DNA from 2 places in the Sporosarcina sp. CAU 1771 genome. Region 1 is predicted to be linked to the other one. Evidence: riboswitches for the same ligand, from Rfam matches in the RefSeq annotation. Region 1 holds a riboswitch; the other holds the start of a gene.
The links. A riboswitch is a leader RNA that binds a small molecule or an ion and turns the genes downstream of it on or off. The one in region 1 is predicted to bind S-adenosylmethionine.
Positions count from the first base shown of each region.

Region 2: another riboswitch for S-adenosylmethionine. It lies ahead of msrA (peptide-methionine (S)-S-oxide reductase MsrA); the one in region 1 lies ahead of ACXYMX_RS13720 (O-acetylhomoserine aminocarboxypropyltransferase/cysteine synthase family protein).

Region 1 covers NZ_JBTLRN010000023.1:44,918-54,101, reverse strand. The annotation lists gene ACXYMX_RS13725 (BCCT family transporter) at 1-733, shown strand, start outside; gene ACXYMX_RS13720 (O-acetylhomoserine aminocarboxypropyltransferase/cysteine synthase family protein) at 805-2,094, opposite strand; SAM riboswitch class I at 2,241-2,356, opposite strand; gene ACXYMX_RS13715 (aminotransferase) at 2,441-3,799, opposite strand; gene ACXYMX_RS13710 (PucR family transcriptional regulator) at 4,069-5,694, shown strand; gene ACXYMX_RS13705 (ABC transporter permease) at 5,749-6,573, opposite strand; gene ACXYMX_RS13700 (ABC transporter permease) at 6,584-7,525, opposite strand; gene ACXYMX_RS13695 (ABC transporter substrate-binding protein) at 7,541-9,118, opposite strand; gene ACXYMX_RS13690 (P1 family peptidase) at 9,145-9,184, opposite strand, start outside.
Region 2 covers NZ_JBTLRN010000018.1:55,101-63,125, forward strand. The annotation lists gene ACXYMX_RS12075 (VLRF1 family aeRF1-type release factor) at 148-942, shown strand; gene ACXYMX_RS12080 (aldo/keto reductase family protein) at 1,071-1,889, opposite strand; gene ACXYMX_RS12085 (hypothetical protein) at 2,046-2,363, shown strand; gene ACXYMX_RS12090 (pseudouridine synthase) at 2,913-3,608, shown strand; gene ACXYMX_RS12095 (amino acid permease) at 3,757-5,085, shown strand; gene ACXYMX_RS12100 (LysE family transporter) at 5,070-5,696, opposite strand; gene msrA (peptide-methionine (S)-S-oxide reductase MsrA) at 5,862-6,401, opposite strand; SAM riboswitch class I at 6,516-6,627, opposite strand; gene ACXYMX_RS12110 (nucleoside deaminase) at 6,877-7,374, opposite strand; gene ACXYMX_RS12115 (hypothetical protein) at 7,435-7,893, opposite strand; gene ACXYMX_RS12120 (TOTE conflict system archaeo-eukaryotic primase domain-containing protein) at 7,934-8,025, opposite strand, start outside.

The DNA.
Region 1 (9,184 bases):
GAACTTGATACTCGCACTTATTCTTCTTGGATTCGTTGTTGTATTGGGTCCTACTTTGTTAATATTCAACATCTTTACAGATACTCTTGGCAGTTACTTATCAAACATTGTTCAAATGAGTTTACGTACTGCACCTCTCAATTCAACGGATAGGGAATGGCTGGATGGCTGGACGATTTTTTACTGGGCTTGGTGGGTTTCATGGGCTCCGTTTGTCAGCATGTTCATCGCCCGTGTTTCAAAAGGGAGAACAATTCGTGAATTTATGATTGGTGTACTTGTTGCACCTACTCTTCTTGGTGCATTTTGGTTTTCAGCATTTGGGTCAACGGCAATTGACATTCAAAAAAATGGAATCGTTGATCTTACGACTTCCTCAACAGAATTAACAATCTTTGAGATGTTTAAAACTATGCCTTTAGGTTTTGTTATATCAATTTTCGCTATTTTGCTAATCTCTTCTTTCTTTATTACTTCTGCAGATTCAGCAACTTTCGTTCTTGGTATGCAGTCAACGAATGGGTCGTTAACTCCACCTAATAGTGTGAAGCTCATTTGGGGAGTTATTCAATCTACAATTGCTTTAATCTTACTCTCTGTGAACGGACTCACGGCATTACAAAATACAATCATTATAGCTGCACTGCCGTTCTCGTTTATTATGCTTCTCATTATTGTCTCATTATTAAAGGCATTAAAAGCAGAAGCCAAAGCTATGAAATTAAAAAGATAAACAAACAATTGAACACAAAAGAGCCGCCAAAGAATATTTTCTTTGACGGCTCTTTTTCGTTTGAATATTTATTATACGTTAACTGGAACTGCTTTCTCAATCGCTTGTGTAAGATCTGCAATGATATCTTCCGTTGCTTCAAGACCAACTGAAAGACGAATTAAGTCTTCTGTAACTCCAGACTTTTCAAGATCTTCTGCACTCAATTGTTGGTGTGTTGTAGAAGCTGGATGAATAATAAGTGATTTTGCATCGCCAACGTTTGCAACGTGGGACCAAATCTTCACATTATCAATCACTTTACGACCTTCTTCACGTCCACCTTTAATTCCAAAGTTCACAATTGAACCAAAACCATTTTTCAAATATTTCTTTCCTAATTCGTAAGATGCATGTTCTTCAAGACCATTGTACGTAACCCACTCAACAGATGGATGATCTTTTAGGAATTTAACAACTTCAAGAGCATTGTCATTGTGCTTCGGTATGCGTAAGTGAAGTGTTTCAAGTCCTTGCAAGAAGTTAAATGCGCTGTCCGGATTTAAACATGGTCCGAAATCACGTAATAATTGCACTCGAAGTTTCGTAGCAAACGCTGCGCCTGCTGTATCAATCCCGTAACGTAGACCGTGATAAGTTGTATCAGGCTCTGTAAAACCAGGGAACCTTCCTTGCGTCCAGTCAAATGTTCCTGCGTCTACTGCAATTCCACCGATTGTAGTACCATGCCCACCAATCCACTTTGTAGCCGAGTGAATAACAACGTCTGCACCAAATTCGATTGGATTTGAACCGTATGGTGACGGGAACGTGTTATCGATTAGAAGTGGAAGTCCATTTTCATGTGCAACTTTTGCTACAGCTTCAATATCTAACACATTTAGACTTGGGTTGCCCACTGTTTCAGCAAAAAATCCTTTTGTTTTGTCTGTAATTGCTGCACGGAAGTTTTCTGGGTCTGTTGAATCTACGAACTTCACATTAATGCCATACTTTGGAAGAGTGACAGCGAATAAGTTAAATGTACCACCGTATAAATTCTCGGCTGCTACGATTTCATCGCCAGCACCCGCAATATTCAAAATGGAAAAAGCAATTGCAGCCATTCCAGAAGATAATGCAACTGCTGCTGATCCACCTTCTAGTAAAGCAACGCGTTGTTCAAATACATCTACAGTCGGATTCGTGATTCTAGAATAAATATTGCCTGCTTTCTGTAGTGCGAAAACGCCTTGCGCATGCTCTGTATCAGGAAACACAAAAGATGTCGTTCTATGAATTGGAACTGCGCGTGATCCTGTTACTGGATCCGGCACTTGGCCACCATGTAAAAGTTGAGTTTCAGGTTGTAAGTTTGTCATTTTATATTACCTCCAAGTTTTTTTTGATGGAAACGCGGTGATGTAGGAGGCTTTATTTTCTTTTAGCGGTAATTAACTATTCGCTAAAAGAAAATAAAAATAACCCCCTTCGCTTAAGAAGAGGGTTATGCTTTCGCTTATTCCTCCCCTTATCTTTCAGACCGTTCGCACGAGTCTGTAGGAAGTAGCACCTTTGCAAGTTGGTCGTTTGCTGGTTGCTGGGCATCGCAGGGCCTATTCCCTCCGCCGCTCTTGATAAGAGTGTGAACTATTCAGTTTTCCATCTTGTTACACAGTATAATACCGAACTGAATACAAAGTCAAGCCCTTTGTTGAAATATTTATATTATTCATTTTCCTTGAACACTTTTTTAAGAACAGCAACAATAAAATCAAAGTCTTCATCCGTGCAGGATAGCGGTGGGCTTAATGCAACAATATTATTAAAGCCGGCAACTGTATCTCCGTTTCTTCCCACGATTAGCCCGTTTGCTTTACAATCACCCATAATTTTAGCAACTCGCTCATTTGTAGCAGGTTCTCTTGTGTCTTTATTTTCTACCAGCTCGATTCCTAATAGGAACCCGAGTCCACGAATTTCTCCTACATACGGATGATCATTTAAAGGTTCCAACTCTTTTAGAAGCCTTTCCCCAAGTTCAGTAGAACGCTCAAAAAGGTTTTCCCTTTCCATAATTTCAATATTCTTTAGTGCTACTGCGCAAGCAGCTGGATTTCCACCAAATGTATTCACATGGCGGAAATGACTATTTTCTTCGCCCGTATCAAATTTCTCGTAGATGTCTTTTCGAACCGCTGTTACAGACAAAGGTAAATAAGCGCTCGTCAATCCCTTTGCCATCGTAACGATATCTGGCTTGAGGTTATAATGCTGATGAGCAAATGCTTTACCCGTTCGCCCGAAACCACAGATTACCTCATCTACAATTAGTAAAACACCATGACGTTTACAAATCTCTTGTACTTTTTCGAGATAAATTGGATGAGGGATTAAAATACCTCCACCTGTTATGATAGGCTCTAAAATAATCCCAGCGATTGTTTCTTTTTGCTCCCAAATAATCTTCTCTTCAAATTCTTGTGCTCGCTGAATATTGTATTCTTCTATTGATTGACCAGCAGGTTTTCGGTAATTATCTGGTGGAGCAACATGTAAGAAACCAGGTGCAAGCGGTTCGTATTTATATTTCCTCAGCGCTTGACCAGTTGCTGCCAAAGCTCCCATAGAACTACCGTGATACGCACGATAACGGGAAATGAATTTATAACGGGAAGATTCTCCGTTTTGCTGATGGTATTGACGAACCAACTTAAACGCTACTTCATTCGCGTCCGAACCACTGTTTGAATAGATTATTTTATAATCATCACCAAGCATCTCACTCAACTTTTGAGCTAACTCAATCGCTGGTCCATGACTTTGTATCATCGATGCATATGGAAGTTTCTTCATCTGCTCATAGGCAGCTAATGCTAATTCTTCCCTACCATATCCAACGTTTACAGCCCATAATCCAGACATGCCATCCAAATAACGATTTCCTTTGTGATCTGTAATCCATGCGCCTTCTCCACTCTCGATAATCATCGGGCGCTTCGTTTCATCATAGGAAGAAATGTGATGCCATACATTCGCACGGTCCTTCTCAGCAATTTCATCAACTTGATTATTCAAAACTGTCATGTGTAGTACTCCCCTTCTCTTTTAAAATAATTAGCCCCTAAAAACAATTCACTCGATTAACTTTTTGTCCATTAATAAAGAAAAAAAGTTGGCAACGCTTACTCCCCAAATCTTCCGAAATTTCAATCCGTTATGTTACGTTCTTCTTAGTTGACTCTATTAAAATCTAACTTCATACTATTACTTTACAGACTATTCATTTAGTTGTCATTTGACATAGTGTCAAATGATTGGATGATTATTTCAACACTTAGGAGGCATATCACATAATGAACGATATTAAATTAGACGTTCAAGCTGTTTTAACTCGTGATTCATTCAAAACTGCAAAACTAGTAGCCGGATTCAACGGCATAGACAGAACCGTAAAGTGGTCTCACATTTTAGAAACCAATGAATTTAATTCGCTTATAAACGGTGGCGAGTTAATTTTAACAACAGGAGTTGGATTGCAACACGATCTCTCATCTCAATTAGAGTATGTGAAAAACCTCATCGAAAAGGGCGTTGCTTGCCTGTGTATAGAAATAGGTACGTTCGTGAAAAAAATATCGCCTGAAGTTATTGAGTTGGCCAACCAACAAAAATTTCCAATCATTATCTTTGAAGAAATCGTAAAATTCGTTGATATTACTCAGGATCTGCATTCATTTATCATTAATCAACATCATGAAATGCTATCCCAATTAGACAAACTCTCCAGGAAGTTTATCGATCTTTCTCTCTCGCATAATGGCATTTTAAAAATTCTTCAAGAGTTGCATGAACATTTTGGAAGTAATGTATTTTTTATTAGTGAAAGTAAAAAACCTTACTACTACCCGACAGAAATAAAGCAGATAGAAATTCCTTTGCGCGCATACATTCAGAACGAGCTTCCAGAAAATGCTGAACAGAAAATATTTCCATTAGGTGAGGATCTATTTGCACTTATGCCAGTTCGAGTGCTAGGACAAATATGGGGATATTTGTGTTTACAAACCAAACATCCGGTTGCAAATGAATTTTTGTTTTTAATTTTGGATCGGGCAGCGCTTGCAATCGCTCAAATTTTACTTCGAAATCAAACCATAGAAGAGCGCAAACAAAACTTGGAAGATAAATTTGTTCGAACGATCGTTAGCGGTAGAGAATATGAACAAGATGACTTGCACTCATACTTACCTCCTCCTAGCCGCAATATGCACTTCAGAATGTTTATCATTCAATTAAACTCTCAAGAGTTCAATTTTAGCGAAGAAGAGTGGGACGAAGTTAAACTTCAACGTTCTATGATAGTTCGCTCACTTTTTAAGCAACAAGGATTTTTTCCAACTGTTTCTGCAAGAAGAAACGAAATTGTTGTTATTGCTTCATTCATTGCTGCTGATTACCTGAAAAAAGATCATAGTAGGTTTTTGCAAATCCAACAAACCGTTCTTCAAATGAAAGCTTCTAATTTCATTCAAGGAAGTTCTTGTAAATTCGGTATCAGTATGGTGTACACGAACGTTTCTGACATACCCAGAAGTTATGATGAGGCTCGTAAAGTACTAGAACTACATGACTCAGGAATACTGCAAAGTGACTTCTATGAAAAAGCTGGCATTTACAGACTCCTACTTCCATTAAAAGAAGCCAATCTGCTTGAAATTTATTGCAAATCCTACTTAGATGAAGTTTTTGAATATGACCGAAAAATGGGCGCAAATCTCTTTGAAACACTTAGTGTACTTCTTGAATGCAGTGGCTCTAAAAAAGAAACTTCCGACCGTTTATTTATCGTAAGACAAACACTCTATCACCGAATCGACCGTCTTGAATCGATTCTTGGTAAAGACTTTATGGAACCTGCAAACCGGATTGCTCTTGAAGTAGCCATCCATGCGCATCAACTAATAACTTTCTCCGATTAAATAGTTAGCGACATAACCAATTACATTTAACTGTAATTAATTATGCCGCTTTTCTTAATTTGAACGAGGATCCATAATATCCCTAATCGCATTACTTAACATGTAAAATCCTAATACCATAAATGTAATTGCAATCCCCGGTGCGTATGTATACCAAGGCGCACTCGTTAAGTACGCTTGAGAGTCTCTCAGCATACGTCCCCAGCTCGGATCAGGTGGTTGAACACCTAAACCTAAGTAACTCAGACTCGCTTCCGCTAACATTGCAATCGCAAAGCTGACAGATCCTGCAACGATGAGTGGTGAAGAAACGTTCGGAAGTATATGTCTAAACATAATACTAAACGGCTTCACACCTACTAGTTTCGCAGAAAGAACATATTCCATTTCTTTGTGTTGCACAAATCCGCTTCGAGCAACCCTTGAAATCCCAGGAATTGCAATGATGCCGAGAGCAATTGACGTATTCACCATTCCTGGTCCGAATACCGCTACAAGCATTAACGCTAAAATAATACCTGGGAATGCCATTAATGCATCCATCAACCTCATAAAAACTTCATCAATCCATCCGCCGACATATCCAGCAATACCACCAATGAGGGTTCCAAAGACGAGTCCAATGCTAACGGTTACTCCACCAACAAAGAACGCAGTCTGAGCCCCCTTCATGATTCTACTAAATATATCTCGGCCAAATTCGTCTGTCCCAAACCAATGCACAGCACTTGGGGCATTTAATTTATTCGCGATGCTCATTCCATTCACGTCATGCGGTGTATAGAAAAAACTAACAAGCATTAATAATAGAAAAGACGAAACGATTAGGAGGCCCAGAATTAAATTAATATTTTTGCCATGCTTCATTAATGATTTCATGTTGACCTCCTTATGACATACGTATTCGGGGATCGAGAACCGAATATAAAATGTCTACCAAAAAGTTTATAAATACGACTACGATTGTAATGTACATAACGATTCCTTGAACGAGTGGAAAATCACGGTAACTAATTGAAGTGATCAATAACTTTCCTAGTCCAGGAAGTCCAAATACTTGTTCTACAATAATTGTTCCTGCGACAACTTCAGCAGCTATTAGTCCGAATATCGTTAGTATTGGAATCATAGAATTTCGAAGCACATGCTTATAAATTACTAAATTATCTTTAATTCCTTTACTCCGAAGTGTTCGAACATAGTCAAGTCTGAACTGCTCTAGAATTGCATTCCTTACATAGCGAAACTTAACCGCAATTTGAGGGATAGCAATCGTCAAAGCTGGTAATATTAAGGATCCCATTGCTCCTGAGATACTTTTCGACCACGGTGTATACCCACTTACAGAAAGAAAACTAAAGTTCATCCCAACATAGAGAATTAATAGCATACCTAACCAAAATGAAGGGATTGCCATCCCTACTTGCGTAGCAGTTGATAAGACAACATCACTTAGCTTATCTTGTCTTCTAGCAACAAATATCCCAAGTGGAATGGCAACGATAACTACAATTGAAAGCGAGATAACCGCTAATGAAATCGTAACCGGAAGCCGATCTATTATTAATTCGGATACTGGTTTTGAAAAGCGAATTGATTGACCTAAATCACCCGTAAGTAATCCACCCATCCAGTCAAAATATTGAATATGAAGGGGTTGGTCTAACCCAAGTTGGGCTTTTAATGTTTCGACTTGTGCTTCGTCGGCATCCGGTCCCAACATTATGCGAATTGGGTCTCCAGGTAGTACTTGGAATACCGCAAATGTAATTAGAGACACCAATGCTATCGTAACAACAAACAATAAAATTCTTCGAATGATATAAGCCATGTTTTCGGTTCCTTTCTACTTAGTAAATCTCACTTCCGACATATCGTGGAACCAGAATGGATATGCCTTTTGACCTTCTAAGTCTTTATTTAGTGCCCAAATAATTTGGTAATCTGCAATGTAAACTGCTGCTGAATCTTCAGCTAGAATTTCTTGTGCGCGTTGGTACAATTTAATTTGCTCATCTACATTTGTTTCTAATAGTACGTCTGTCATTACTTGGTCGAATTCTTCATTTTTGAACTGATGGAAGTTTTCCGTTTCGTTTGTTGACATATAATCGTTTAGGATTTCATATGCCGATGGTCTTCCAGTTATATCGATCGTAGACATATCATAATCTCTTCCACGGTAGATTCTCTCTAACCAAATACCCCATTCAATTACTTCAATTTCAACATCAATACCAATGTCTTTTAGGTTCTCAACAGTTACTTGCGCGATATCCGCATACATCGAGTTGTGAGATGATACTGACATCGTCGTTTTAAATCCATCTGGATATCCCGCTTCTGCTAGTAATCCTTTTGCTTTTTCAATGTCTCTGTCATACATATTCTCTAGACCAGGCTTGTGATACTCACCCATTGCAGGGCTCATATTAGAACCTATACGCGTTGCATATCCTGAATAGACAGAATCGATGATGTCTTGTTTGTTTACAGCAATATTAATTGCCTGACGCACTTTTACATCATTAAATGGTTCTCTTTGATTGTTAAATAGAATTACTAATGAAGAGTTGTTGTCTTGTTGATTGATCGTAAAATCGCCTTCTACTTCAGGAATTCTATGTGCTTGGATACCTGTTAAATCTACTTCTTTTCCTTGAAGAGCCATAAGTGCACCTTGGTCATCCGATTGGAATACAAATGTCACTTTGTCTAAATAAGGTAACCCTTCTTTCCAGTATTCCGTGTGCTTCTCCATTACTAAATCTGCACTTGGGCTGTAACTAACAAACTTAAATGGCCCCGTTCCGATCGGGTGATTGTTATGTTCGCTGTCATTAGACGCCGGAATAATTGCTGATTGTAAAGGTGTTAATGAATATAAAAAGTTTGAGTTCGGTTCTGTAAGTTTAAATACAACTGTGTTCGCCTCTGGAGACTCAACCGATTCAACTTTGTCAAATATAGATGATAGTGGCTCACCACTTGTCGTTCCCATTAGACGGTCAAATGTATAAAGAACATCTTCAACAGTAACCAATTCACCATTGTGGAATTTCACATCGTCTTTAATCGTAAACGTATACGTTAGACCATCATCCGACAATACATATTCTTTAGCGATTGCAGGCTCTAGCGTTCCATCTGTTTGTGGAGCAAATAAACCATCAAACATATTTAAAATCATTTGGAACGAAATCGTTGCTGTTGCTTTATGTGGGTCGATGAAATCAGGATCATCATTCATTCGAACTCTAATTTCTTGTGCTACATCCTCTTCGCCTTTTTCAACTTCAGTGTCGCCATCCGTCGTTCCACCACTCGTACCTTCTTCTTTCTTATCACTCGAGCACGCGCCAAGCATTAAAGCAGAAACAATCAACATTGCGAAAAACATAAACCATACTTTTGTATTCTTCATAGTAAATTTCCCCCTTTTTTCTCTTTTCATTTTTGAAGACTCGTGAAGCTTGGAATTCCATCAATT
Region 2 (8,025 bases), on a different contig from region 1:
ATTCATTCTTTTTCTTCATTAATTAAATAAGTGATCGGCGCCCGAAGTTATTCGGAAAGTTAACTGCTTAAAATTGTTTTTCCTTTGTACAAATCGTCTTTCATGGGCATGCTAAAAGCGACCGCAACTTAAGGAGGGAATTTAATTATGACATTAGGCAAAGAACTCGAATCATTAAAAGAATTTTACGGTAAGGACCGTTGTGTGCTAAGCGTATACTTAAATACCAATCCTGGTGACCCCCAACAATTGAACGGTGGTTGGAAGATTCATTTAAAGAATGGATTTAAGCGTATCGATGAGTATTTAACGGCTTCTAAAGATGAAAAAGAGGTCAAAGCATTTAACACACTTAGGAAAAAAGTAGAAGAAAAAGTGGAGAGTAATCTGAATAACCTTAGTAAAAGTGTTGTGATTTTTGGGGCTGTTGAGCCTGAATTATGGTCAGTTCATTATGTACAAGTTCCTGTAAAAACAAGTTTTCACTGGGAAAACCTGCCGATGACAGAAGAAATGGAATATATGTACAAAGCTTACCCAGAAGCGGGTATTGTTTTACCAAGTTTTGGGGAGGTGCGCATTTTAGATACAGCAATGGGAGCTGTTAAAGAGGAACTTACTTACGAATTCGACTCAAACGTAGAAGGATGGAGGGTACGGAAAATAGATTCTGCAAATCATGATGGGGGAAGGAAAGATAGTGCGAGGCCTGCTTTAGAGCCCCGCCCTAGAAGTAATATAAAAGGATTTTATAAAGGAATGGAAAAAGTTATCGAAAAGTTAAAGAATGAACGTGGCTGGCAAGAAATCCACGTAACCGGAGAAACCGAGCTAGCCAACGCCTTTGCCGAAACATTACGAGAAAAACCAGCTAGTTGTCTATATAAAAACCTAAATAAAAGCAAAGCGAGCGATGTCATTCACCAGGTGTTCGAAAAATAAATTTAGTGCCTCTGTGCACCACACAACTTCGACACGATTCGGAATTGAGTCGAAGTTGTGTGGTGCACAGGCATCTTTTTTAGTTATCTCAAGTAATTGTTACTAAAAGTACCAGATACCCAATGAATTCAATGAGAACCTGGTAACTGGGCAATACGGTCACGTTCGCTTGCAGTGAGTTCAAAGTCAAAAATATCTAAACTTTGGGCTTGGCGATCTATATGATGAGACTTAGGAATGACGATCACATCACGTTCAATTTGGTAGCGTAACACAACTTGTGCGTATGTTTTTCCGTACGGGTTACCGATTTCTTCTAGTACCTGCTTGGCATTTTCATCGATACCGCCTAATGGAGACCATGCCACAGTTGCAATGTCACTCTTTTTATTATAGTCAATTAATTCTTCATTCCAGTTACCGACTTGGGATTTAATTTGATTAACCGCTGGTGGCACGCTGCCATTTTCAAGAATTATATCCAGATGTTCTTTTTTAAAGTTAGAAACACCGATTGACTTAAACACTCCGCGATTATGGTAGTCTTCTAAAATACGCCACGCTTCCAGGATTTCAGCATGATCATCCCATGGATTATGGATAAGGAATAAATCAATATAGTCCGTTTGTAATTTCTCTAAGCTTTTCTCAATTTCAGCATGGGCCCAGTCTGTACCACCGAAACCTTCGAATGTATTGAGCTTCGTCGTGATAAAAAATTCTTCACGTGGCAGGGAAGATTTCTTTATCCCTTGTCCAAGAACTTCTTCATTCCTATATTTTTGAGCAGAGTCAAAATGACGGTAGCCGTTTTCAATGGCCCAGTCAATTTCCTCCGTGTCTCCTCTTAAAGCACCTGCGTATTGATTTCCCTCTTTACCATACGTATTTGTCCCACTTCCGACGATTGGAATGTCAATGCCATTATTTAATGTTAGATCCTTCATCTTAACCCCTCCTATACTATAGTTCTAACCTTACTCATACTAAAGTAAGGAAGCAATCTATTTGTTCAGTCAATAAATGATAACAAGGGCACCCAAACGTTATTTATCAAAAGAAAAAGGGTATACTTACATAGGTACAGTAAAGGAGGTTTTTTCATGGATCGAGTGAAATTGATTAATCTTTATGGTCAAGGTATTACTGATTGTGAAACAAGCCCTTTTGAAATGCTTGAAACCTTCCATATTCGAAGCGAGTTGCATCAGTTACCGCTAACGAAAGAAGAAAAAAAGATGGTAGCTTCCTACGATATGAAATTATTAAGTAATGCTGAACAAGTTTTTGAGCACACGAGTAAAGCCTATGACTTTTCGACATCCAAAGAGACCATGGACGAATGGTGGTGGCATTTAGATTTACTACTAAATGGTGAAATTCTATTCAATGCCACTTCTCTTTATGATGATGTGATTTAACACCGATTCCTTTTTTAGTGCCCGCCACTAATTTAATGCCTGTGCACCACACAACTTCAACACAATTTTGAATTGTGTCTAAATTGTGTGGTGCACAGGCATCTTTTCACAATTCATTTTTCTTAACCTTTTTGATAACGAACGTTTGATATTTTTCTTGTACTACCGGTAAATGGAAATGACCATACGCACTCGTACTAAGTGGACAGATTTGTTTCGTAATCACGTTACAAAGGTAAACAAAAATAAAACATCAAGATGGGAGGATAAGCAATGGCGAACGTAAATTATTGCCTGTGCACCACACAACTTCCAAACGATTTTGAATCGTTTCTAAATTGTGTGGTGCACAGGCATCCAAAAGTGCGAAATAACCAACCAAGGACTGTCCGAAAAAGCAGCATATCCGCCCGGTTGGACGTGGAAAGCGTGCCTCTGCAGTAAGCTATTCTGAATTCGGTTTTGCACCACACAACTCCAATTATTTGAAAGTGCGCAAATGGTACAATAGAAGATAGAGAAATTGTACATAAACGAGGTGCGGAAACATTGAGATTGAATCAGTATATTAGTTCTTCGGGATTTTGTTCTAGAAGACAAGCGGAGCGATACATTACTGCTGAAAAAGTTCTAGTGAATGGCGAGATTGCGCATCATGTTTATTTTGTTCAAGATAATGATCAGGTCGAAGTAGATGGTCATAAAATCAAGAAAAATTCTAAAGATATTTATATAATGCTCAATAAACCAAGCGGGATTACTTGCACAGCCTCTCCTAACATTGCTAATAACATTATTGACTTTGTATCCTATCCTGAACGCATATTTCCAGTTGGACGTTTAGATAAAGAAACTGAAGGTCTGATTTTATTAACAAATGACGGAAGCGTTGTAAATAAGTTAATGAAAGAAGAAAATAACAATGAAAAAGAATACATTGTAACAGTCAATAAAAAAATCACCGATACGCTTATAGTAGGGTTATCAAACGGTGTAGATATTTACAATCCAAGAAAAAAAGGCTATACACGAACAAATCCATGCCCTGTACTTCAGCTGGATGCGTATACGTTTCGCATCGTGCTTTCACAAGGATTGAATCGACAAATCCGGAGAATGTGCAGACGTTTTCAATATACAGTTACTCATTTACAAAGAATTCGAATCAAGCACATTCAACTGGGTTCATTAGAACGCGGTCAATGGCGTCACTTGACTAAAGAGGAAATAGCTGGGCTTGATTGAGTGCGCCTGTGCAAGATACAACTTAGACACGATTCAAAATTGTCTAGAAGTTGTGTGGTGCACAGGCATCTTATTGGGTTTTCACAACACTGCACCACACATAATTCGACCTATTAGTGGAAGACTATGTTTTTGTGGAGGTGTATAAATGGATGAAAAAGCAAATCTTACTTGGTGGCAATTATCTCTAATTGGGATTGGCAGCATGATTGGCACAGGGTTTTTCCTAGCATCAAGTATAGCGATTCAAATGACGGGTCCTTCAGTCATCTTGGCTTTTATCATGGCTGGAAGTGCTACATATATCGTTTTTGAAGCACTCGCAAAAATGTCCGTAAAAGATCCCCAGAAAGGATCTTTTCGTACCTATGCCAAAAAAACATATGGGCGTTGGGCTGGTTTTAGCAGTGGTTGGGTGTACTGGAGTTCAGGAATGTTAATCATTGGTAGCCAACTTACTGCTATTTCGCTACTCTCTAGATTTTGGTTCCCTACAGTTAAATTGTGGATATTCACATCCATTTATGCCGTTTGCGGTCTGATTGTCCTCTTTATTGGCGCGAAAGCGTTTGGAAAATTAGAAAGCGTATTTGCTGTTATGAAAATTGCCGGGATTTTTATGTTTATTGTCATTGCAGTCTTAGCACTTATAGGGGTACTCGACGGAAATCTAAAGGAAGGCATTCCTCAATCTGTCGGCGAGTTTTTCCCAAAAGGAATCATCGGGTTTTGGAGCGCACTAACCTTCGCCTTTTATGCGTATGGAGGAATCGAACTAATGGGCGTAATGGCTATCCATCTTAAAAATAAGGACGATGCTCCCAAGTCTGGAAAAGTACTGTTAGGGCTACTTGGCATCGTTTACGTTTCCGCCCTTTCGTTAGCGCTACTACTGCTGCCATACGATAAGTTCAGGGAAAATAAAAGCCCATTTGTTGAAGCTTTGTTGGGTGTGAGTCATATCGAGTTTTTTCCACATGTATTTACTGCTGTCATTATTATTGCGGGGTTTTCAGCGATGTCAGCATCCCTATTTGCGGTAACAACAATCCTTCAAACACTATCAGAAGATGGAGATGCCCCAAAGATATTTAGCAAACAAACGAAAATGAAATTAGAAATGCCACTACCTGCAGTTTCATTAACATCTATCGGACTTGTTCTTTCTATTGTTACCTCTTTAGTATTGCCTGATAAAGTGTTTGAATATATAACGACAGCCGCCGCATTGATGCTTCTTTATAATTGGCTTTTAATTTTAGTGATGTATCACAAATTAATTGAGCCAACTAGAATCGATAAAGTAAAGAGAATGATTGGTATCATTTTAGTCGCTTTGTCCGTTAGTGGTACACTTTTTCATCAAACAAGTCGTCCTGGTTTCTTGATCAGCTTAGGATTCCTTACAGTTATCGGAATGATCGTCTTGTCGTTACGAAATAAATGGAAGAACGAAACCACTCAAAATACAGTTTGATACGCTTGGTACCCAAAGTATACGCCAAATCCAATCATAAATAAGGAAGATATAATGGAAATCACCTTCAACAGCCTAATCGATACTAATTTGCGAGCACCACTAGATATCATGGCGATGATTGTATCCCATAAGAGGACGCCTCCTATAATGGCCACACTATTGATGATTAATTGATAACCTGAAAAATTTCCAGCATTCTCTGCTAGAATCGAACCGTAGATCCCTAGCCAAAAAAGAATGGATAGCGGATTTAACAATGCAATCAAAAAACCTGAGAATAGGGAACGTCTGAGACGAACTTCCTTACCGAATTTTAGCAACAATGTAATTTTATGTATCGAAAGTAAACTCTCTACCCCCGTATAGATTAGAACAAAGCAACCAAACAACCAAAGTATTATTTTTACAAGCGGGAACTCAATCATTTGGCCAATTCCCAAGTAGACCATGATCATATATAGAACGTCGGCCGTTAAAGCACCCATACCTAACATCCATGCATGAAAAAACCCGTTTTTAATACCTGTATCCAGCATCGCGGCATTGACTGGACCGATTGGCGCAGCTAAAGATACACCTAAAATCATATAGGCAGCTATCGAGTTCATAACACAGGCCTCCCGAAAAAGAACTTCTTTGCATCCTATTCTTGAGGAGTACCTTGTACAACCAAATCAAAAATTAATGCCTGTGCACCACACAACTTCTAGACAATTTTGAATCGTGTCTAAGTTGTGTGGTGCACAGGCATCTTTTGCTAGTCAACTATACCTTTAAACTTTTACTTTCCAATTCTCTCGAATGAAAGGCGCTCTTCCAGATTGCTCTTTAAAGTTCGAATACTTTTCTGGGTTTTTACGATAATAACCTTGGTGGTAATCCTCTGCGGGATAGAAAGTTTTCGCTTCAACAATCTCTGTAACAATCGGCTTATCAAAACGCCCACTATTAATTAGTTCTTCTTTGGATTGTTCTGCAATTTCTTTTTGTTGCGCATTATGATAAATGATTTCTGTACGATATGAGGATCCCCGACTACCAAATTGTCCGCCTGCATCCGTCGGATCAATTTGTTGCCAATATAATTCTACAAGCTTCTTGTATGGATAGATGGCTGGGTCATATGTAATTTGCACAGCTTCCGTATGTCCCGTAACACCAGCACACACTTCTTCATACGTTGGATTTTCAGTGACACCGCCAATATAACCAGAAATAACCTTTTCTATGCCCGGTTGTGTATCAAACGGTTGAACCATACACCAAAAACACCCTCCCGCAAATGTTGCAACTTCATAATTATTATTAGTCATAAAAATCCTCCTTAGTTTGATGTTTTATAGTACTGACACAATTTCTTTGAAAATAAAAAACGACCTCTTAATAAAAATTAGACGTCACCGCATAATAAGTATTGCGTGCAAAACCTCTTATCTCACGGATTTAGTACTAGAACTGCTGAAATTGGCACCGTTTAAACAAAGCTCAATGGTTGATGAGGCTTCACTGGGTCAGTCCCTCCGCCTCTCTTTATAACAATTTTTAACTATGCTTTTGTGTCGTTCAGTTCATCGTCGTATATTCATACTAGTCTTCATATTCATACTAGTCCCTATATTCCGCCTTGTCAATGGGGTTAGTGATTGGTGACAGTCACCAAACACTAGGGTTGAAGTTTTTCACACTATCATTACAACTTGAATAAGCTATCGAAATCTAATGCCTGTTCACCACACAACTTAGACACGATTCTAAATCGTTCCCGAATTGTGTGGTGCACAGGCATTTTTAATTTTCCAAACTTTTCCCAATATAAAACTGTCGATGAAGTTCGCGTACTTGCTTAGCGAGTTCAGGTACAGGACCGTCTAGCTCAGTATCACGGATAACTTCTTGAATCGGCAAACTACGCACACGCGACTGCGTAACATCCACCCCAAACTCGGTCAACCACTCCACCAGTTGCTCAGACGAACTAACGAAAGCGATACGACCTAAACCTGCCCAACCATGAGCAGCAGCGCACATCGGACAATGTTCTCCCGAAGTATAGACCGTCGCCATCTTTCTATCTTCCAACGTCATGTTCTCCGCCGCCCAGCGCACCAAAGCAAATTCTGGATGCTTCGTATGATCTCCGTCACCAACATGGTTGCGCTCTTCCTTAAGCACCTTACCGTCGGCCGATACAAGGACTGAACCAAATGGTTGGTCCCCGTTTTCCAATGCAATCCTCGCTAGTTCAATGCACCGCTCAAGATGCTTCAAATCTGTATCATTTAACACAATAATCCTCCTTATTCTGTATTAAATATTCATGCCTTTTTACACCACACAGGCATCTTCTTAAATCTCTTCCAAATCACTCACTAACAGAATTTTACTATCTAGATCTGTCATTTTCTCTGTATATTCGAAAGCTAACTCTTTAAACTTCACGCTCTCATCGGCTTGCCCTAATACGTGGGAAGGTCTTGCAGCAGCCTCATAGCCGTATCCAATATAAAACGGAGCAAGATCCGCATCTACACTCACTGATATACATCGTTTCGCATACTTCAAAGCATTCTCTCCTTCGCCTGCCACCGCGTAAACTCGTGAAAGTTGCCAATAGCCTACAGAGAAATTCTTTTCCGTACATTCTTCTGCTTGCGTCCAATACCAGAACGAACTATGACAAAGGTGAATCATCTGTTCTTGATCTTCAGGTGATCTCGTTTCTTTGTCTAGAAAATCCCATACTTGATTAAAGCATATTGCTGCTAACTGTCTATGGGAAAAGACTGGAGTTTCGGTTTCTTTCATTTTAACGAATACCTCACTTTAATTGATGATTTTTACACTTTCATGCCTGTGCACCACACAACTTAGAAACTATTCGAAATCGTGTCGAAGTTGTGTGGTGCACAGGCATCCTAAAATCTATGAAAACTTGAT